One region of the Thioalkalivibrio sp. ALJ15 genome, then DNA from elsewhere that is predicted to be linked to it. Evidence: predicted binding sites of a transcription regulator. Region 1 holds the regulator's gene; each other region holds the start of a gene.
The links. The regulator sigma-54, encoded in region 1, starts transcription at its own class of promoters, with help from an activator protein. The targets are predictions, from matches to a motif close to TGGCANGNTNCNTGCTT.
Positions count from the first base shown of each region.

Region 2: a site for sigma-54 is predicted at 4,680-4,696, ahead of fliL (flagellar basal body-associated protein FliL). Genes of this name have one in related genera too.
Region 3: a site for sigma-54 is predicted at 4,162-4,178, ahead of flgA (flagellar basal body P-ring formation chaperone FlgA). Genes of this name have one in related genera too.

Region 1 covers NZ_KB912056.1:49,008-56,068, forward strand. The annotation lists gene hprK (HPr(Ser) kinase/phosphatase) at 1-736, opposite strand, end outside; gene G015_RS0100275 (PTS sugar transporter subunit IIA) at 804-1,274, opposite strand; gene hpf (ribosome hibernation-promoting factor, HPF/YfiA family) at 1,279-1,617, opposite strand; gene G015_RS0100285 (RNA polymerase factor sigma-54) at 1,620-3,113, opposite strand; gene lptB (LPS export ABC transporter ATP-binding protein) at 3,172-3,900, opposite strand; gene lptA (lipopolysaccharide transport periplasmic protein LptA) at 3,951-4,430, opposite strand; gene lptC (LPS export ABC transporter periplasmic protein LptC) at 4,468-5,031, opposite strand; gene kdsC (3-deoxy-manno-octulosonate-8-phosphatase KdsC) at 5,028-5,567, opposite strand; gene G015_RS0100310 (KpsF/GutQ family sugar-phosphate isomerase) at 5,567-6,544, opposite strand; gene G015_RS0100315 (calcium/sodium antiporter) at 6,541-7,061, opposite strand, start outside.
Region 2 covers NZ_KB912059.1:415,845-422,905, reverse strand. The annotation lists gene fliG (flagellar motor switch protein FliG) at 1-805, shown strand, start outside; gene G015_RS0111215 (FliH/SctL family protein) at 802-1,503, shown strand; gene G015_RS0111210 (FliI/YscN family ATPase) at 1,500-2,876, shown strand; gene G015_RS0111205 (flagellar export protein FliJ) at 2,878-3,330, shown strand; gene G015_RS0111200 (flagellar hook-length control protein FliK) at 3,395-4,480, shown strand; gene fliL (flagellar basal body-associated protein FliL) at 4,769-5,257, shown strand; gene fliM (flagellar motor switch protein FliM) at 5,266-6,240, shown strand; gene fliN (flagellar motor switch protein FliN) at 6,253-6,852, shown strand; gene fliO (flagellar biosynthetic protein FliO) at 6,856-7,061, shown strand, end outside.
Region 3 covers NZ_KB912057.1:102,031-109,091, forward strand. The annotation lists gene flgE (flagellar hook protein FlgE) at 1-212, opposite strand, end outside; gene G015_RS0104100 (flagellar hook assembly protein FlgD) at 238-909, opposite strand; gene flgC (flagellar basal body rod protein FlgC) at 923-1,342, opposite strand; gene flgB (flagellar basal body rod protein FlgB) at 1,379-1,789, opposite strand; gene G015_RS0104115 (protein-glutamate O-methyltransferase CheR) at 1,970-2,785, opposite strand; gene G015_RS0104120 (chemotaxis protein) at 3,059-3,988, opposite strand; gene flgA (flagellar basal body P-ring formation chaperone FlgA) at 4,232-4,966, shown strand; gene flgM (flagellar biosynthesis anti-sigma factor FlgM) at 5,098-5,412, shown strand; gene G015_RS0104135 (flagella synthesis protein FlgN) at 5,426-5,911, shown strand; gene G015_RS0104140 (flagellar brake protein) at 6,030-6,746, shown strand; tRNA gene G015_RS0104145 (tRNA-Pro) at 6,845-6,921, opposite strand; gene G015_RS0104150 (MerR family transcriptional regulator) at 6,981-7,061, opposite strand, start outside.

The DNA of each region.
Region 1 (7,061 bases):
GCAGGTCGATAATCAGCCGCAGATACTTGCCGCCCTTGATCGCCGAATCCCCGTACATGGCGCGGACGTTCAGCACGCCCAGCCCGCGGACCTCGAGCAGGTCCTGCAACAGGGCCGGGCAGTGTCCGCGCACGATATCCGGGGCGATGCGGGCAAACTCCGGTGCGTCGTCGGCGATCAGCCGGTGCCCGCGCGAGATCAGCTCGAGCGCCACCTCGCTCTTGCCCACGCTGGAGGCCCCGCTGATCAGCACGCCAATGCCGAGGATCTCCATGAACACGCCATGGCGCACCTCGAAATGGGCCAGCCGCTGCTGCAGGAAATAGCGCAGCAGGGAGATAATCTCGTGGCTGCTGGTCGAGGAGCACAAGATCAGCGGCAGCTGCTCATCGGGGACGTCCGGCATCTCCGAGAACGGGCAGGTGTCCTCGGCGAAGATCACCGCGGTCGTCCCGGTGCGGGCCATCTCCAGGATCAGTTGCTCGCGCTGATCATCGCTCAGCCGCGCGATATAGCGCGCCTCGAAATCGCCGATCACCTGGATACGGTTAGGCCGGATCAGGTTGAGGTGCCCGGCGAGGGGCAGGTCGTCGCCGTCACCGCCGACCAGGTTGCGATCCGGTGCGACCTGCTCGCCGTGTACGTAGCGCAGATCCAGGCGATTGCCCATCGCCTGGATCAGGACCTCTACGGTGATGTCGCGCGCGATGCCGCCCTCTCCCAGTGCCTCGTTCATGCACGAATCTCCGGCAGTGCTGGCACGGGGCGTCGTAAGAGAGAAAGTACTGCCGGGAGAGCCATGTTCAGGCGTCGCCGAAGGCCCGGGTCAGTTCGCGTTCCAGGGCGTCCGCGTCGCCGGCACGGCGCAGCGAGGCGATATTGTCGGGCTGCGAGAGACCGCGAGCCAGCTGCGCCAGCAGGTCCAGGTGCGCGCTGGTCGCCGCCTCGGGCACCAGCAGTGCGATCAGGATGTCCACGGGTTCGTGGTCCATGGCGTCGAAGTCGACCCCCTGGTCCAGCCGCAGGACCGCGACCCGGGGGGCATCGAGCTCGGCCAGACGCCCATGCGGGATGGCCACGCCATGCCCCAGACCGGTGGAGCCAAGCTTCTCGCGGGCAGACAGGGCCTCGAAGATGGCCCCGCTGGCCGGGCCGGCGGACTCCTCGCCGCCGACGGCCAGCAACTCGGCCAGGGTCTCGAGCGCCCGTTTCTGGCTGGAACACTCGGGCTCCAGCCGGATACGGGCGCGGGTGATCAGCTCGGCAATGGTCATTGCGTTAAAGGGCCTGTTCGCGGTTGCGCTGGGCACCCTCGGCGCGGTGATGGTCCTTGACCTTTTCCTTGTGCTTGATCAGCTGACGATCCACCTTGTCGATCAGGCCATCAATCGCCGCATACATATCCTCGTGACTGGCTTCGGCGTGGATGTGATTGCCGCTGACCTGGAGATTGGCCTCCGCCTTGTTGTTCAGGTTCTGGTTTTTCTCGTGGGTCAGCACCACATGCACGTCGATCACTTTGTCGAAGTGGCGTTCCAGCTTCGCGAACTTTTCGTTCACGTAGTCGCGCAGGGCGTCGGTGATATCGACGTGATGGCCGGTCAGGTTGATCTGCATGGTCAGGCTCCTTTTTGCTTGGTTCCACTGGGCATACTCGCCATCTGCCGGCGTTCGCTGGAAGACGGTATGTGCATAGCCTCGCGGTACTTGGCCACGGTGCGTCGGGCCACATTAATGCCCCGATCCGACAGGATCTGGGCCAGTTTTGCATCACTCAGTGGCTTGTTCGGGGTCTCGCCACCAATCAATTCCCGAATCATGGCACGGATCGCGGTCGCCGAGCATTCGCCGCCATCGGCTGTGCCAACATGACTGGAAAAGAAGTACTTGAACTCGAATACCCCACGCGGGGTGTGCATGTATTTCTGTGTAGTCACCCTCGAGATGGTCGATTCGTGCATCTCCAGGGTCTCGGCGATATCGCGCAGGATCAGCGGTTGCATGGCAACCTCACCATGCTCGAGAAACCCCTGCTGGCGCACGACGATGGCCTGGGCGACCCGCAGCAGGGTGTCGTTCCGGCTGTGCAGGCTCTTCAGGAACCAGCGCGCCTCCTGCAACTGATCGCGCATAAACGCGCTATCACGCGCATCGGAGACCTGCCGCACCATGCCCGCATAGAGATCGTTGATGCGAATGCGCGGCGCAATCTCCGGGTTCAAGTCCACGCGCCAGCCATCGCGGTCATGGCGGACATAGACATCCGGCACCACATATTCCGAAGTGGACTCGCTGATCTGGGCACCGGGCCGCGGATTCAGGGTGCGGATCAGGTCCAGCGCCCGCGCCAGCTCGTCCGGGTCGCGCACGCCGGACTGGCGCTGCAGGGCTCGGTAGTCCCGCTTGGCCAGGCTCTCCATGCCGTTTTCCAGGATGGCTCGAGCCGCGTCACGCGCCGGGGCATCCGGCGCCAAATGGCGCAGCTGGATCTCCAGGCACTCGCGCAGGTCCCGCGCACCGACGCCCAGCGGGTCGCACTGCTGAATCCAGTGCAGCACCGCCTCGACCTCGTCGACCCCCACGGGCTCGTCTTCGCCCTGGCTGATCATCTCCGCCAGCGCCTCGAGTTCACTGTCCAGATAGCCGTCCGGGCTGATCGCGTCGATCAGCGCCGCCCCGATCCGTTGGTCTCGTGGGGTCAGGTGGCTCAGATGCAGCTGCCAGAGCAGGTGGTCCTGCAGGCCCTCGTCCTCGCCGTCGGAGGTATTCTCCAGCGGGTCGCGGTCGTCCAGGCCGCGTGGGCTCGGGGCGGGCTCGTAGATGTCGTCCCAGCGACTGTCGGTGCTCAACTCCTCGGGGATCACGTCATCGCCAGCCGTGTCGGCCTGCATGCGATCCCCGTCGACCCGTTCGCCCCCTTCCTCCGGGCGCTCGGGCGGGGCCTCCTCGCCCTCGTCCTCCACCTGCTCGAGCATGGGGTTGCTTTCCAGCGCCTGCTGGATCTCCGCCTGCAACTCCAGCGTGGAAAGCTGCAGCAGACGGATCGCCTGTTGCAGCTGCGGGGTCATCGTCAGCGTCTGCCCCAGCTGCAGATTAAGCCCGGGCTTCAGCATCGCGGTTTGAGGTCCATGGTGACCATCAAGATCATCTTAAGGAAACACTGATCAATGTTCACAGTCGAAAGTTTTCTCCGAGATACACGCGGCGCACCTGGGGGTCGTCCAGCAGCTCCTGCGGGGTCCCGGCGCTCAGGATGCGGCCCTCACTAAGAATATAGGCCCTGTCGCAGATTCCGAGGGTCTCGCGCACGTTGTGGTCGGAAATCAGCACACCGATCCCGCGCTGGGCCAGATGCCCAATCACGGCCTGGATATCACCCACGGAAATCGGATCCACGCCGGCAAACGGTTCGTCCAGGCAGATAAAGCGCGGGTCACCGGCCAGTGCCCGCGCGATCTCGGCGCGACGACGCTCGCCCCCGGACAGGGCAATCCCAGGGCTGTGGCGCACGGTCTCCAGCTGGAACTCCTCGATCAGGGCATCGCCGATGCGGCGTCGCTCGTGGCGGTCGAGCTCCGAGCGCAGCTCCAGCACCGCCTGCAGGTTGTCCCAAACACTCAGCCGACGGAAGATCGAGGCCTCCTGCGGCAGGTAGCCCAGCCCGGCTCGGGCCCGCGAATGAATCGGGGCCCGGGTGATGTCCCGGTCACCCAGCGTGATGCGGCCACGATTGGGCCGGATCAGGCCGACCAGGCTGTAGAAACAGGTGGTCTTGCCTGCGCCGTTCGGTCCCAGCAGGCCCACGACCTCCCCTGGTGCCAGATCGACGTCGACACGATCCAGCACCGTACGCTTGCCATAGCGCTTGGTCAGCTCGCGGCCGGTCAGATAGCCGGCCATCGGCGCAGATTCGCCACCGGCCGCGGCGGGCGCGCTGGTGTCGAGCTCGTTCATTCGTCGTCTTCGCGGGGCTGGATCCTGATACGTACACGCTCGTCATCGGCCTCGCCACGCTCGGCCTCGATCACATCCGTCTCCAGGTCGTAGACGATGCGCTTGCCGCGCGCTTCCTCGGCTGCCGTGATCACATGCGCCTGGTCGGTCAGGATCACCCGGTCCTCGTTCAGCAGGTAGTCGATGCGCAGCGCGGTGGCGATGCGCATCTCGCCCGTCTCCGGGTCCGGGGACTCCAGCCGCGCGGGCTCGCCGTGGGCCTCCATCTCGTAAGGGCGTCGATCGCGGCTGCGCACATAGACCTTGTCGGCCTCCAGTGTCATGTCCCCGCGAATCACCACCACATCACCGGTATAAGTGCTTACGCCCCGCCGGTCGTCCATCTCCGCACGATCGGCGGTAATCTCCACCGGCAGGGGCTGCTGCTGGGCAATGACCGGCGCGGCCAGCAGCAACAAGGCACTGCCCAGCAGCACGGACCATCCGGCCCGGGCGAGCGACGACCCACCACGTTCAGTCATTTGCGGCTTCCTCCTCGCCCGACTCGCTGTAGAGCGTGTACACGTCATGGAACAGCTCTATGGTATCCCCTCGCGAGTCGACGCGCAGACCCGTTCCCCGCTGGAAAAGGCCAGGCTGCTCCAGCGTCGACGGGGCATCGGAGGTGGCGATCATGGTGTCGGTCGCCACCGTCACATCGGCGGATTCAATCACCGTGCGCACGCGCTCGCCACGCTCGGGCTGCACCCCCCGCGTGGGGCCGATCAGGTCCAGGATCTCGTCCATCGGTCGGTGCAGCGCCTCGGGCGCAGTCCAGTGCCATTCGATACCGCCGGCGTCAAAGATATCCAGGTCGGGGTCGTCGATCAGTTGAGGGCCGTCACGGCCAAACTCGCGCAGCCGCGTCCCGCGCAGGCGGTGACTCAACTCGCCGTCCTCGCCAGTCGCGTGCAGCGTGAAGCCCTCGATCTCCAGCGTCACCTCGCCCTCCGGCTCGTGCTCGCTGGCAACAGCGCCGGCCACCAGCGCCGCCATTGGCAACAGGATCAGCGCCACCGGTCCGGCCACCCACTTCATCCGTCGACATACTCCGCGAACAGGGCCTCCAGCCGCCCCTGGGCCGCCAGCAGGCCCTCGCAGACCTCGCGCACCGCGCCGCGACCGCCGGGGGCCTGCGTAACCCAATGTGCATGCTGCAATACCAACGGGTGGGAATCCGCCACCGCGATGCCGAGCCCCACACGGCGCATCGCTGGCAGATCAACGATGTCGTCGCCCACGAAGGCGGCCTCGTCGGGCGCATGGCCGCTCTGCTCCAGCAACTCGTGCAGTGCGGCCCCCTTGTCGCGCCGCCCCTGCACCAGATGCTGCACACCGAGGTCCCGCATGCGGTGCTCGACCACCCCGGAGGTGCGTCCGGTCAGGATCGCGACCTCCAGCCCTCCGTCCAATGCCAGACGGATGCCGTGCCCGTCGCGCGAATGAAAGGCCTTGTACTGCTCGCCGGCATCTCCCATGAACAGGCTGCCATCGGTCAGCACGCCGTCGACATCCAGGATCAGCAGACGCACCGCCGCCTGGCGGCTGTGCAGGGCCTCGTCGTGACGGTCCATCAGGCCACCCCCGCGCGCAGCAGGTCGTGCATGTTCAGCACCCCGACCAGCCTCTGGTCGTCATCCACCACCGGCAGGGCATTGATCCGCTTGCTCTCCATGGTCTCCAGCGCCTCTACGGCCAGCCACTGCGGACGGGCGGCATGCCCGCCACGCGTCATCACCTGGCCGATGGTCAGCGCCTCCAGGCTTTCGCCACGATCCAGCGTGCGCCGGAGGTCGCCATCGGTAAACACACCGAGGATATGCGCCTCGGGATCGGCGACGATCACCAGCCCCAGCCCCTTGCGCGTAATCTCGAACAGGGCGTCCTTCAGCGGGGCCTCGGGACCCACGCGCGGGATCGCGTCACCGGTATGCATGATGTCCGCGACATGGACCAGCAACCGCCGCCCCAGTCGGCCGCCGGGATGCGAGCGGGCAAAATCGTCGGCGGTAAAGCCGCGCGCATCCAGCACCGCGACCGCCAGGGCATCGCTCATCGCCAGCGCGGCCGTGGTGCTGGAGGTCGGGGCCAGGCCCAGCGGGCAAGCCTCGCGCTCGACCGAGACATCCAGGTGCACGGTGGCATCCTGCCCCAGCCGCGACCCGGGATTGCCGGTCAGCGCGATGAGCGGTACGTCCAGCCGCCGGATCAACGGCAGGATGGTCAGCAGCTCGTCGGTCTCGCCGGAATTGGACAGGGCGATCACCACGTCGTCACGGGTAATCATGCCAAGATCGCCGTGGCTGGCCTCGCCGGGGTGGACGAAAAACGCCGGGGTCCCGGTGGAGGCCAGGGTGGCCGCCAGCTTGGAGCCGATATGGCCGGACTTGCCCATGCCGGTCACCACGACCCGGCCGCGGCATTCGAGGATGTGGCGACAGGCCTCCAGGAACGCATCGTCCACGCGGTCGGCCAGTCGACGCACGGCCTCGGCCTCATCGTTCAGGACCGCCAGGGCCAGCTTGCGAGTGGTATCAGGATTGAAATTCATGCGGTTGCCGTCATTCCGAGATGGACAAGGTAGCCCGCGAACACCACGAGCAGAAGCCCCCCCTGCCAGCGCCGCAGCTGGCTGCCTCGCGCCAGGGCAAAGACGAACAGCGTGGCGGTCATGCCGAGCATCACCGGGTAGTCGCGGACCAGCACCTCGGGCTCGATCGCCAGCGGCGCAATCAGCGCGGGGACTGCCAGCACGGCCAGCAGGTTGAACAGATTGGAACCGATCACGTTGCCGATCGCCAATCCCGCCTCGCGGCGAAAGGCCGCCACCAGGGAAGTCGCCAGTTCCGGCAGGCTAGTCCCGATGGCCACGATGGTCAGGCCAATCACCAGGTCACTGATGCCCAGTTGCTCCGCAATCCCCACCGCGCCCCAGACCACCAGCTGGCTGCTGGCAATCAGCAGCGCCAAACCAAGCCCCAGCCAGCCCAGGGCGCGACCGGTAGAGGTGGTCGCCGGGATGGCCTCGACCATGCCACGCACCTCTTCAGGCGCCTCGGCCGGATCCA
Region 2 (7,061 bases), on a different contig from region 1:
GGAGCAAACGGCGCTCGGCGTAGGTGCGGACGAGTACGTGCGCAGCGTGCTGGAGAACGCCCTTGGCGAGAAGGCCTCGGGCGTCATCGACCGGATCCTGCTGGGGCGCAATTCCAAGGGGATCGAGGCCCTTAAGTGGCTGGACCCGCGCGCGATCGCCGACATGCTGCGTAACGAACACCCACAGATCGTCGCGATCGTCCTGTCGCACCTGGATTCCGATCAGGCATCGGACACGCTGCAATACCTGCCTACCCGCGTGCAGACGGACGTCGTGATGCGAATCGCGACGTTGGACGGCATCCAGCCGCAGGCGCTGCAGGAGCTGGATGAAATCCTCGATCGTCAGCTTTCGGGGAATGCCGCCAGCAAGACCTCGATGCTGGGTGGGGTTCGCACGGCGGCCAACATCATGAATCTGATGGAAGGGTCGCGCGAGGCCGAGATCATGGAATCCATCAAGGAGTCCGATTCGGACCTTGGCGGGCGGATCGAAGAAGAGATGTTCGTCTTCGAGAACCTGGTGGATATCGACGATCGCGGCATCCAGACCCTGTTGCGCGAGATCTCGACAGACTCGTTGGTGCTGGCCATGAAGGGCGCCGAAGAGGAGCTCCAGGACAAGATTTTCCGCAATATGTCGAAGCGTGCGGCCGAGATGCTGCGTGAGGATCTGGAGGCCAAGGGCCCGGTCCGCGTGAGCGAGGTCGAGGCGGCGCAGAAGGAGATCCTGGCGGTGGCCCGTCGCCTCGCCGAGAACGGCGAGATCGTGCTCGGCGGGCAGGGTAGCGAGGCGATGTTGTGACATCCCGTCCCGGCGCCCAGGTGCGGGTCCATGACCCCGACGCGTCGGTTTGGGAACCGCCAGAGATTGGCGATGAAGGCCTGCGGCCGCCCCGACGACTGCCCACGGCCGCCGAGATCGAGGCGATCGAGGAACAGGCACGTCAGAATGGCTTCGAGGCCGGATACGCCGAAGGCCACGAGGTCGGGAAACAGGAGGCCGAGAAGGCCGCGCGGGCAAAGTCGGACAAGCAGCTGCGCGAGACGGTCGCCAGACTGGAGTCACTGGCGGGTGGGCTGACCGACCCGTTGGCCGAAGCAGCCGACCAGCTGGAGCCGGAGCTGCTGGCGTTGACCGTCGCCCTGGCCCGCAAAGTGCTGTCTGCCGAGCTGGAGACCCGACCGGAACTGATCGAACAGGTATTGCATCAGGCCTTGGCACAACTGCCTGGGCGGAATCAGGAAGTGCGGGTGCATGTGCACCCGGATGACCGCAACCTGCTGGAAGAGTATGTCCAGTCGCTGGATACGCGGGTGCGCTGGGTCGCGGATACGAACCTTGTTCGGGGTGGCTGCCGCGTCGAGTCGGGCGCGGCGTCTGTGGACGCCTCGCTGGAGCGCCGCCTGCAACAGGCGGTCGAGGCGGTCTGGGGCGATCTGGCTGAGCCTGCCCGTTCGACGGCGCCCGAGGATACTTCGGTATCGGGGGACGATTCATGAGCTCGCCCCTCGATACCCTGCGCAAGCGTGGGCAAGAGCAACTGACCACCGGGCTTCTGGATCGTCTGCAGCAGTCGCGTGGCCGGCTGGAGCGCGTGCAACCGCCACAGTCCGAAGGCCGCCTGTCGCGGCTGACGGGCCTGACCTTCGAGGCCGAGGGGTTGCGCCTTCCGATGGGTGGCCGGGCGCTGATCCACGGCGAGAATGGCGCGGCCGTCCCGGCCGAGGTGGTGGGGTTCCAGAACGACCGCACCTTTCTGATGCCGGAGGAGCTTGCCTCGGGCCTGACGCCCGGTGCGCGCATCGAACCACTCGATATCCAACGCGAGATCCCGGTCGGGGACGCGCTGCTCGGGCGCGTGATCGATGCCAATGGCCAGCCGCTGGATGGCAAAGGGCCCTTGCGCGCGCGTGACCACAGTCCGCTGTCGGGGCGGCCGATCAACCCGCTACAGCGGGCTCCGGTGCGGGAACCGCTGGATGTCGGGATTCGCTCGATCAACGGCCTGCTGTCGGTCGGCCGTGGGCAGCGGCTGGGCCTGTTCGCCGGGTCCGGTGTCGGGAAGAGCGTTCTGCTCGGGATGATGACACGCAACACTGATGCCGATGTGATCGTGGTCGGGCTGATCGGTGAGCGTGGGCGCGAAGTAAATGAATTTATCCACGAGATCCTGGATGAGGAGTCACGCCAGCGCACCGTGGTCGTGGCAGTGCCCGCCGACCAGTCGCCGCTGCTTCGCCAGCACGGGGCCTGGGTAGCCACCACGGTGGCGGAGTCGTTCCGCGACCGGGGGCTCAATGTACTGCTGTTGATGGATTCGCTCACGCGTTTTGCCCAGGGGGCGCGCGAGATCGCGATGGCGATTGGCGAGCCACCGGCCTCGAAGGGCTACGCCGCCTCGGTGTTCGCGCGTCTGCCGCAACTGGTGGAGCGGGCCGGCAACGGGGATGTGGGCGGTGGTTCGATCACGGCGTTCTATACGGTGCTCGCCGAGGGCGATGACCAGAACGACCCGATTGTGGATGCGGCGCGTGCGATCCTCGACGGGCACGTGGTCCTGTCGCGCGAGATCGCGGAGACCGGACGCTATCCCGCGATCGACGTGTCGGCGTCGGTCTCGCGAGTGATGAGCGCGCTGATCACGCCGGAGCACGAGCAGGCGGCCCGGCGATTCCGGGATCTCGCCTCGACCTACCTGCGCAACCGCGACCTGATCGCCGTGGGCGCCTACCGCAGGGGAGCGGATCCGCATCTGGATGAAGCGGTGGCGATGCACGAGCGGCTGGAGGCCTACCTTGGGCAGGGTCGCGACGAGGCGGTCGGGTTTGATCAGGCCCGCGACGAACTGCTGGCCTTGATCGGGGGCGCCTGAAATGGATTCTCGGCGCTTGGAACGTCTTCTGCGTCTGCGACGCATCGAAGAGAGTGAAGCCACTCGTCAACTGGGGGCGCGGTTGCAGCAACTGGACGCGGTCGAGACCCAGCGGACCCAGCTGGAGGGCTATCAGCTCGAGTATCTCCGCGCGCCACTGCCCGATGACACGAATCAGCTCAAGTGGCTTTCCGGGATGCGGGATCAACTGCGGCATGCACTGGAACAGCAAGACCTACGCGCGCAGGCCGCAGGCGCCCAGGCGGAACAGGCACGCCAGGAGTGGCTACTCCGCCACCGGGCGGTGATGTCCCTGGAAAAGCTCCTGGAGCGCCGCATTGCAGAACAGGAGCGGGAGGCCGATCGCCGTCGCCAGCATGAGCAGGACATGTGGGCGACACGGCAGGTGCACACGCGCACGCAGGAGACGAACAACGACTGGCAAGAATCTTGAATGAGCTGACCAGGAATGCCCATCAAAGGCGTACGAGCCGGGCAATGACTCAGAGGATCCATTGATGATCGCGACAGGCAATGCCGGCCAGGGGATGATGCCGCTGCTGCAGTTGTTGGGGGGTGGCAGTGACCTCAAGGACCTTCAGGCGCTCGAAGGCCTCGAAGGGTTGAAGGACCTGAAAACCGCAGAAGGCGAGGGTTTCCTCGATATTCTTCAGCCGCAGCTCGAGGCGCTGCTGGCCGATCTGGGCGTGGGTGAAGAGGAGCTTGAAGGGCTCGATCTGGAGGGCATGCTGGCCCGCTTGCAAGCCCTGATGGACGGAGGCGAACTGGCCGTCGAGGTGGAATCGGGCGGCAAGGATTTGCCGCTGGCCGCGCTCATGACGGCAGTGGATGATCGCCCCGGTCCGTCCGTTGCACGTATGGAGCGTGGCGAAGACAACGGTGGCGCGCGCGAGATCAAGCCGTTGCCTGCAGCGGTCATGCGGCTGTTCCTCGAGTCCAGCCAGGGCTCGGCTGCTTCAGGTGGCGGGGCGGGCACCGAGCTGCTCGGTCCGAACAGCCGCCTTTCGCGCGAGAATGTTCTGGAGCTGCTGGCGCAATGGATGTCCCAGGGGACTGATACGCAAAGGGCGCAGGGACGCGCGGAACCTCTGGCCGGCATTCTGCCGGCGCATGTACAGGCTGCGGAAGGCAGCGAGGGTTCACGCAGCTCGTTGCGCCTGGACCTGGCTCGGCTGCTGCAGCCGGGTGGCGAGCGCGAGCTGACGGACCAGATCCGCATGCTGGCGCGTGCCCAGGGCGGCCGTACGGAGATCAAGCTGCATCCGCCGCAGCTGGGGACACTCGATGTCCGCCTGAACGTGGACGGTGATCGAGCCACCGTCCAGTTCATCAGTGCAAATCCGGTGACCCGCGAGGTTCTGGAGGCGGCGATGCCTCGGCTGCGCGAGAGTCTCGCCCAGAGCGGCCTTACGCTCGAGGATGCGACCGTGTCCGATCAGGCGGCCGAAGAGCGTGAAGGTCAGCAGGAATTGGCTGACGGGCAGCGGGCCGGGCGCGAGGCCGATGAGTCCGAAGCCGAAGGCGAGCAGGCTACGGGTAGCACCCTTTCGATTCTGAACCGCCGCCTTGACCTCTTCGCCTGAGTAAGTCCGTTTGCAAAAGACCGGGTGCGGAAACCCCCCGGTCGTTCCCATCCCCGGTTTGTGTGCCGCCAAGATCCCGTCTTCTGCCGGGTTCGGGGCGGCTGAATCTTGACGATCCCCTTGTTCTTTCCCGGTTGCACCCCTCCAGAGTTCTCTTTTCCCCTTCTTAAGTGTCGGAAAATATTACGTAAACCAATCTTGGCACTGCCTTTGCTATGAGTTCAGGCAATAGTCAGCGCGATCCCGTGCCGTCAACATGGACGGATTCACGAATCTCGAGGGTAGGAAATGGCGGAGAAAGAAGTCGAACTGGGTGAAGAAGGCGCCGGCAAAAAGGGCAAGAAAGGGCTGCTCTGGATTGTCATTTTACTGGTGCTCGTGTTCGCCGGGGCCGGCGCGGCGGCTGCGTGGTTTTTCTTGTCCGGCGGTGGCGAGGAAGAGACCGGCGAAGAAGGCCCTGCCGAGCGCCACTATCACGGACTGGAGCCGATGACCGTGAACATTGATGGGCCCGGACGCATTCGCTATCTCCGGCTCGAGCTAAGCGTCGTCACCACCGACCCCGAGGTGATTGCAGCGCTGGAGCGGCATATGCCGGCCGTTCGCAATGATGTGCTGGGCCTGCTTGGAGAGAAACACTACGACGACCTCAATACGCGTGACGGGAAGGAATCGCTCGCCGAGGAGCTGCGCGAGGCGATCGCCGAGATCCTTGAGGAGCGGGACGCACCACATGATGTGGAAGCGGTGCGCTTTAACGAACTGGTCATGCAGTAGGCAGAACCATGGCGCAAACGGATATCCTCAGCCAGGACGAGATCGACGCCCTCCTTCATGGGGTCGATGACGGCGATATCGAAACGGATGACCCGTTTCCGAATGACGGAGAGGCCCGCGAGTTCAACTTCGCGACGCAGGATCGGATCGTGCGTGGGCGGATGCCCACGCTGGAGATGATCAACGAGCGCTTTGCACGACACCTCCGGGTACGCCTGTTCAATATGCTGCGTCGCTCTGCGGAGCTCTCCGTGGTCGGCACTCGGGTCTCGAAGTTCTCGGAGTACATGCACTCCTTGTTCGTGCCGACCAGCCTGAACCTGGTGCGGGCGCATCCGCTGCACGGGACTGGTCTGTTCGTGTTCGACCCGAAGCTGGTGTTCATCCTGGTCGACAACTTCTTTGGTGGCGACGGTCGCTACCACACGCGCATCGAGGGACGGGATTTCACGCCGATGGAGATGCGCGTGGTCCACGGCATCCTCGAAGGCGCATTCGAGGACATGGTCAAGGCCTGGCAGCCGGTGATGGATCTGCGCTTCGAGTTCCTGAACTCGGAGGTGAACCCGCAGTTCGCCAATATCGTCTCGCCCACCGAGATCGTCGTGATCAGCGAGTTCCATATCGAGCTCGATGGTGGCGGCGGCAATCTGCATTTCACCTTGCCGTACTCGATGATCGAGCCGATCCGCGAGCAGCTGGATACCGGGCTGCAATCGGACCGGTCCGACGTGGATCAACGCTGGATGAAGGCGCTGGAAGAAGAGATTCAGGACGCGGAAGTCGAGGTGAGCTCCACCCTGACCGAGACCGAAGTGACGGTGCAGGAGCTGCTCGACATCCAGCCGGGCGACATCATCCCGATCAATCTCCCCGAGACCGTTACCTTGAGAGTCGAAGATATCCCGCTGTTTCGTGGGAAGTTTGGCGTATCCGATGGCAAGAATGCGATCCAGGTGACGGATCGCATTATCAAGCGATAGAGGGCTGCACCCATGGCAGACACCGAAGACAACAAGAAAGACGACGAGAGCCTGGCTTCCAGTGAGGACAGTGACGTGACCACGGAGGCAGCCGAAGGGGAATCCGAAGAGGACCAGGACGCCCTGGCGGACGAATGGGCCGCAGCGCTGGCCGAGCAGAAGGACACCGACGGTGAGCCGGCCGCCGATCCGGACGAGCTGTTGAATCAGGCCCAGGCCAGCAGTAGCGGAAGTGAATCGGCCGATCCCCTGATGGGAGCGGAGAAAAGGGAGCGCAAGCACAAGCCCGATCCGGAGGCCGAACCTCTGAAGCCGGAGGAACTGGCGGCGTCGGCCGGCATGTCGGCCGAGGACATTAATCTGCAGATGGTGCTGGATGTGCCGGTCACCATCTCGATGGAGATCGGTCGCAGCCGCATCCCCATTCGCAATCTGCTGCAGTTGAACCAGGGGTCGGTGGTGGAGCTCGACCGACTCGCGGGGGAGGCGTTGGATGTGCTCGTGAACGGGACGCTCATCGCGCATGGCGAGGTGGTCGTGGTCAACGAGAAGTTCGGCATACGGCTGACTGACGTGATCAGCCCCAGTGAACGCATTCGCAAGCTCAAGTAACTGATGAAACTACGATTTGCACATTGGCTGGCAGTCCTCGGACTGACCGGCACAGGGGGGCTCTGGCCTGCGATTGGCCTCGCCGAGGAGGCGAACGGCGGGATCTCGGCCGCCGCCCACCTGACGCAGATGATCGGCGGGCTGGTCATCGTGATCATCGCGATCGTCGTTCTGGGCTGGATTCTTCGCCGGACACAGGGTGGCCTGAG
Region 3 (7,061 bases), on a different contig from region 1:
CCCTGGGTAAACTGCTGAGTCACCGCCATCAGGCGAGAGCCACCACCGGTAGCCGTCTGGCTGACGCCACCAAAACTCTGCGCAAAGACATCACCAAACTCGGCGCGCGATCGCTTGAAGCCCGTGGTGCCGGCATTCGAGACGTTGTTGCCGGTGGTCTGCAGATCGGCCTGCGCCGAGTTCAGTCCGCTCAATCCGATATTGAAGGGCATACTGGTCTACCTCCGTTAGAGTCCGTCAGCTGCTGATGCGCCGGACATCCGAGAAATTGATCTCGCCCAGGCCACGGACCATCAGGCCCAGGCTGGAATCGTCACCTACCGAAACGCTCTCGACGCGGGCGTCGAGGAACACATCCACTGCTTCATTGCCGGAACCGCTCTGGGCCGAGGCCCGGAATTCATATACGCCCGGGGCCGCAGGCGTCCCGTCATCGCGCAGACCGTCCCAGGTGAATTCCTGCAGCCCCTCACTGGCCGAACCCAGATTCATGCTTCGGATGCGTTCACCCGTGGGGCTGTACACCTCGACCTGCAACTGCCCGGTCGACTGATCCAGATCCACGGCGCCGCGCACCGTGCCATCCGCACCCAACTCGCTGAAGTCGGTTGGGACAAGGACGTCCTTACCCACCAGGGAGGCCGCTTGCAGGGTCTGGCTCTGGCCCATGGACTGAGCGAGTTTCTCGAAGGACTTCGAAAGCTCTTCGATCCCCGTGACGGTCGAGAACTGAGCCATCTGACCGATAAACTCCCCGTTTTCCATCGGTTCAAACGGGTCCTGATTCTGCAGCTGGGTAGTCATCAGCTTCAGGAAATCGTCCTGACCCAGGCGATCCGTCTCCTTGTCGTCCTGCTTGGGACGTGACAGGCCCAAGCGGTCCAGCATTTCGGGTGATATCTGAGTCATGGGAGGCTCCGGTTTAGCCCTGGCCGATCTGCAGCGTTCGCTGCAACAGCTGGCGCGAGGTCTCCATCACCTCGACGTTCGCTTCGTAGTTGCGCGAGGCCGACATCATGTTGGCCATCTCCTCCACCACGCTGATCGCGGGACGGAAGATGTAGCCGTCTTCGTTGGCCTGCGGATGGTTTGGTTCGTAGTGCGCCTGTGGCGGCGCGCGCGACTCATCAATTCCCGCCACCCGCACGCCATTGGAGGCGCCGTTCGGATCGGCCTGGTTCATCACGGTCTGAAACAGCACCTGCTTCGCCCGGTAGGCCTCGTCGGGGTTGGTCGCCACGGTGTTGGCGTTGGCCAGATTCGACGCGACCGTATTCAGCCGCACCGACTGCGCGGTCAGCGCGGAGGCCGAGGTGTTGAACAGATTAAACAGATCACTCACGACATCACTCTCCTGTTCCCAGCGTTGGCGCTCGCATTAGCGCTCGCCCCGCAGAGCATCACGGATGCCGGAAACCCGGCGGTTCAGGAACTCGAGGCTGCTCTGGTACTGCAGGGAATTCTCGGCAAAGGCAGCCCGCTCCAGCTGCGGGTCCACCGTGTTGCCATCCAGAGACGGCTGCGACGGCACACGATAAAGCGTCTCCATCGACCCGTTGGCACCACCCGCCCCGCCGGCGCCGATATGGCCCTGATGTGTGCTCGCCATCGGCATGTTGCCGCCCTCGCCGGCCGCCGCCTGCAGCACCGAGCGAAAGTCGATATCGCGCGCTTTGTAATTCGGCGTATCGGCATTCGCGATATTCGAGGCCAGCAGCTCCATCCGCTTCGCACGGACGTTCACCGCCTCCGGGAGAATGCCCATCGCCTTGTCGAGAGAGAGACTCATCCGTCGTACCCCGTCCGCCACTGGCGAACTTCAGGTTCCTCGGGACGAAACCGCTTCGCCCCGTATGACAGGGACAAAGCAATTGGTGTGCCACTATGGGCCGAAAGAGGCTGGGAGAGCAGCGCCGAGGGTGGCGCCCGGATCGCGGGAGCGACCGTATGGAAAGGCGGAAAGGGCCGATCAGCCCTTCAGGCGAAGGACGGAGCCGTACTCGGTGCGAACGGTTTCGAAGGCCTGGGTGTAAGGACCCGCTGTCTCGGAAGCGCCAAGAAACAGATAGCCACCGGGATTCATCTGGCGGGCAATTCCGTCAAGAACCTGTCGCTTGGTCTCGGCGGAGAAATAGATCAGCACGTTGCGACAGAACACGATGTCGAACTTGCCCAGCGCCGCATAGCTGTCGATCAGGTTGAGCTTCTGGAAACGGCAGCGGCGCTGGATCTCCGGGCGTACGCGATGGCCCTCCGCCACGGTCTCGAAGAAGCGGGCGCGCCTCGCCTCGCTCAGGCCACGGACGATGCTCAGCCCGTCGTACACCGCGCGCCGGGCATCGTCCAGAATCTTCTCCGAGAGATCCGTACCCAGGATCGATACCGGCACCACACGCTTGGGCCGCGATTCCTCCCACTCGGACGCCACCATCGAGATGCTGTAGGCCTCCTGTCCGCTGGAGCAGCCGGACGACCAGACCTTGATCCCTGCGCCTTTCTCCGCCCGTTCCGGGAGCAGTACATGGCGCAGGATCTCGAACGGGAAGCCATCGCGAAACCAGGAGGTTTCGTTCGTGGTCATCGCGTCGATCACACGCGTGCGCAGGCGCGGGTTGGGTGCCTGGCGCATTGCGTGCAGCAGCTCCGGCACACTCTTGTAGCCGAACTCGTCCAGCAGCCGCGACAGTCGGCTCGACACGAGATACTGACGACTGTCGCCCAGCACCAGGCCACAGCACTCGGAAAGAAAACGCGAGAACTCCTCGTAGTCACGCGAGTCGATCACGAAGTCATCCTTGAAAGTCGACGGTACGGGCGGACGGGCACGTTGATGACGAATCCTTGACAGCGTGTCGGAAAACCCGACTGGGGAACACGCGATCCCCCATGCCGGACGGATGCAGTATACGTGCAACCGCGCGGACGCCGACAGCATCCCAACGGGTGATCGATGCGGCGCGCCATGGCCGCTGATGTTCATGCGGCCGGCAATCCGTTACCGCTTCCATGCCGCCAGGGTCGACTCGGTCGACTAACGCAAACGGCGCAGGCACCGGCATCAGTCCTTGCGGGTCTGGTCAAGCACAGCCTCGGCCAGCTCGTCGGGGTTGAACTTGGACAGGAAGGCGTCGGCCCCGGCACGCTTGACCATATCCGTATTGAACTCCCCACTCAGTGACGAGTGCAGCAGAACCCGGAGGCCTTTCAGGCGATCGTTCGCACGAATTCGAGCGGTGAGGGTATAGCCGTCCATGCGCGGCATCTCGATATCCGAAATCACCAGCTCCACCACCTCGTCCACGGTGCCGGCCTCGGCCTGCTCCTCCAGGAAATCCAGCGCCTCGCGACCATCCTTGAAGACCACGTACTCCCAGCCCAGGCCCTTGATCGCACCCTCGATCTGCTTGCGCGCGACCACGGAGTCATCAACGATCACAATCTTGCGCTGTCCATGCTTGGCGCGTTCTTCCTCGGCCTCCGCGCGCACCGCGTCGGATACCGTGGATGGCAACGGGTTGACGATCGACAGTACCCGTTCGACGTCAATGATCTCGACCAGCTTGTGGTCGATCTCGGTGACCGCCACCAGAAACGACTCGCGCCCGGTCCCACGAGGCGGGGACTTCACGTCTTCCCAGTTAACGTTGACGATCCGGTCGACCGCGGACACCCAGAACCCCTGTACCGACCGGTTGAACTCGGTCACCACCACCTTGTGGTCGCCCGTTTCGCCCACGGCGGTACGCAGCCCCATCGCGCGCGCCAGATCGATGATGGGGACGGTTCCGCCACGCAGGGTAGCCACACCACGCACCACACTCAGCGATCCGGGAATCTGCCGCAGCGGCGGCGACGGGATCACCTCGCGCACCTTGAATACGTTGATACCGAAAGTCTGCGAGCTCCCCAAATGAAACAGGAGCAGCTCCATACGGTTCTGCCCCACCAGCTGGGTGCGCTGATTCACATCGTCAATGAATTGACTCATTGTCCTGCTCTCCCCCTCGCCCAGCGGCCAGCCACCTCGACTCGCCGGCCCCAGTGTGCACCCCGCAGACCGACGCTGTCATGCCACAAACCGCCGTCGCATGCCGATTGCACGCGTTCTAGACCCGATAACGGCCGGCCGCTGTGACTCTTGAGGGTACGCTCCTGATTGCCTGGCATGTTTTCTGCTTGCACGTCTCTGCAAACCTCTCGAGTCCTGACAAGCCGACGCGCATCCAGACCAATGAACCAGTCAGCACGCAAACCTTCCATTCGCTCCTGGTGGCTTTCGGCCGCCATGGGCGTCGTTCTGGCCCTGGTCTCCATTGCGGCACAGGCCGAGATCGAGGCAGTGGAAAACATCCGCCTGGCGGCGGAGCGCTTCATCCAGGAGGAGTTGAACCTCACACCAGGCGACGAAGCGGTAGAGATTCAGATCGGCCGGCTGGACAACCGCCTGCGCCTGGCCCGATGCAGCGAGGCACTGGAGACCCGGTTCCCGCCCGGCGGGCGACGCGATGGCAATACGGCGGTACAGGTTCAGTGCGAGACCCCCGTCAGCTGGTCGATCTATGTGCCAGTCACGGTCGAGCGCTACGCCGAGGTGCTGGTCGCCAGCCGCAGCCTGCGACGCCAGCACACGATCCTCCCCGGCGATCTGCGCACCAAGCGAATTCAGACCTCTCGCCATGCGGGGAGCTATTTCGAGAACAAGGGCGAACTGGTGGGGCTGCAGACCCGGCGCAACATCCGGCCCGGTCAGATCCTGGGCCAGCAGCACGTCACCCAGCGCGAGGTGGTCAGCCGCGGCCAGCGCGTCACCATCCTGGCCGAGAACGGCTCGGTGGTGATCCGCATGCAGGGCGAGGCGCTGGAGAATGGCATCCTGGGCGATCGCATCCGCGTGAAGAACACCTCGTCCGGACGCGTCGTGGAAGGCGAGGTGCTCGAGTCCGGACATGTACGCGTTGCCCTGTAGAATGGCGGTGTGTCTCGTCACCATCCACAAACTGTGAAGCGAATCGAAAATTCACAGCTCAAGGGGCTACAGTTTCAGCCGGTGCTGCCGCTAACCCCTGCAGTAGAATTGCAAAAACAGGAAACCGAATAATGGATATCAAAGGCCCGAACTCCCCCGGCCTGCGCCCGGATGGCAACAGCTCGAGCGTGAAGGGCCGCGATGAGACCTCTCGCCCCGACGCAGGCGCCCAGGGCAATGCATCCTCACCCGTACGTCAGGATGACTCTGTCACCCTGACCGGCGCGGCGCAGGCAATGAACGCCGCCTCCGGGGCCGCCAGCAACGCCCCGTTCGACGAGGCGCGAGTCGCCGAGCTGCGCGAGGCCATCTCCAACGGTCAGTACCCGGTAGACAACGAACAGCTAGCCGATCGCATGATCGAGCTGGAAAGCCTGTTGCGCTAACAGAGACCCGACGATGTCGCCCGAACAACGCCACGCCTTCCTCCGCTCGCTGGAGGCCTCGATTCGGCTGAGCCACCAGATGGAGGACATCCTGCTGCAGGAGACCCGGGCGGTGGAATCACGGGCCGCCGAGACCCTGCGCGAAGTCGTGGCCCAGAAGCAGACGCTACTGCAGGAACTCGAAACCGAAAGCCGGCGACAGCGCGAGACGATCGAGGCCGCCGGCGAAACGTATACGCCCGAGGGACTTGCACGGCTGTTCGGTCGGCTCGAGGGAGGCGCCGAGCTGGACGACCACTGGCAGGCGCTACGCCGCTCGGTGGAGCGCTGCAATACCCTCAACCAGGGGAATGCCCGACTGATCGATCGCGACCGTCGTCGCGTGGAGATGTCCATCCAGATCCTGCGCGGCGAGGAACCCGGCCCGGCTCCCACCTACGACCCCTACGGCCGCACCCAGTCCGGCAGCCGTACCGGTCGGCGCATCACCCGCGCATGACCCGCGCGCGCTCTGCGCGACACCTCTCCGCCCTTCTCCGCCTCACACCCGGGGCTGGCATTCCGGACCGCTCGGCAGTACCGTGCGGCTTGGCCCAATAATTACAACAACGCCACGCATGGAAGAGACCGACTACATCGTCGACAAGCCGGAGCGGATTGCCGGCATCCTCAAGGATCTGGATCACAAGCTCACCCTCGTCAACGTCCGCCTCGACGACGATGGCCCGCTGTACAACTCCGCGCTGGTTCGCCTTGATTCCGGTGCACGCGAGCTCTTCCTCGACGAACTCACGCCCATCGAAGCGAATCGCCACGCCCAGGAAGGCACTGGCATGCGGGTATTCGCCAGCCTGCGCGGGGTGGCCGTACGCTTCTCCACCGCCGTCTCGCGCATCGAACGCGAGGACGCCGGGGCCCTTTACGTCTGCCCCTATCCCGAGACCCTGGAATATCTCCAGCGACGCGAGACCTTTCGCGTCCATATCCCGATCAGCGAGCGCCCGCGCGTCGAATTGCAGTACCGCGAATGGGAAGAGCCCGGTATCGGGGACCTGGCCGATCTTTCGGCCCAGGGGATGTGCGTGGAGGTACCACAAGACTGGGTCGAAACAATCGAGATCGGGACCCCGATGCGTTTCGAGAACCTGCTACTGCCCGAAGTTGGCGAACGCCTGGGCGGCGACCTGCGTCTGGCCAATCGCCGTCGCAGCCCGCGCGACGGATACGTGTATGCCGGCTTCCAGGTCACCGGCATGAACCAGTGGCTGGAGCGGCAGTTCAACATCGCCCTGCTGCACTATCAGCGCGAGGCGCGCCGGCGTTCGATGGAGTAACAGACGAGGCCAGTCTCTTCCCTCACTCCAGACACAAAAAAGGCCGCTCGATGCGGCCTCTTTTTTCACCTGAAGAATATCCTTCAAGTCGTTGAACTTGGTCGGGACGGCAGGATTTGAACCTGCGACCCTCTGCACCCCATGCAGATGCGCTACCAGACTGCGCTACGCCCCGAAGCCGCGAATCATATCCGATTCCCTGCCCCCACGAAAGGACCCGGACCAGAAGACCTCTCAGGCGCGCAATACACGCAACACCGATTCCAGCTCCGAGATCGTATCCTGGATGATCTGGCGTGCCTGCTGGCGATCACC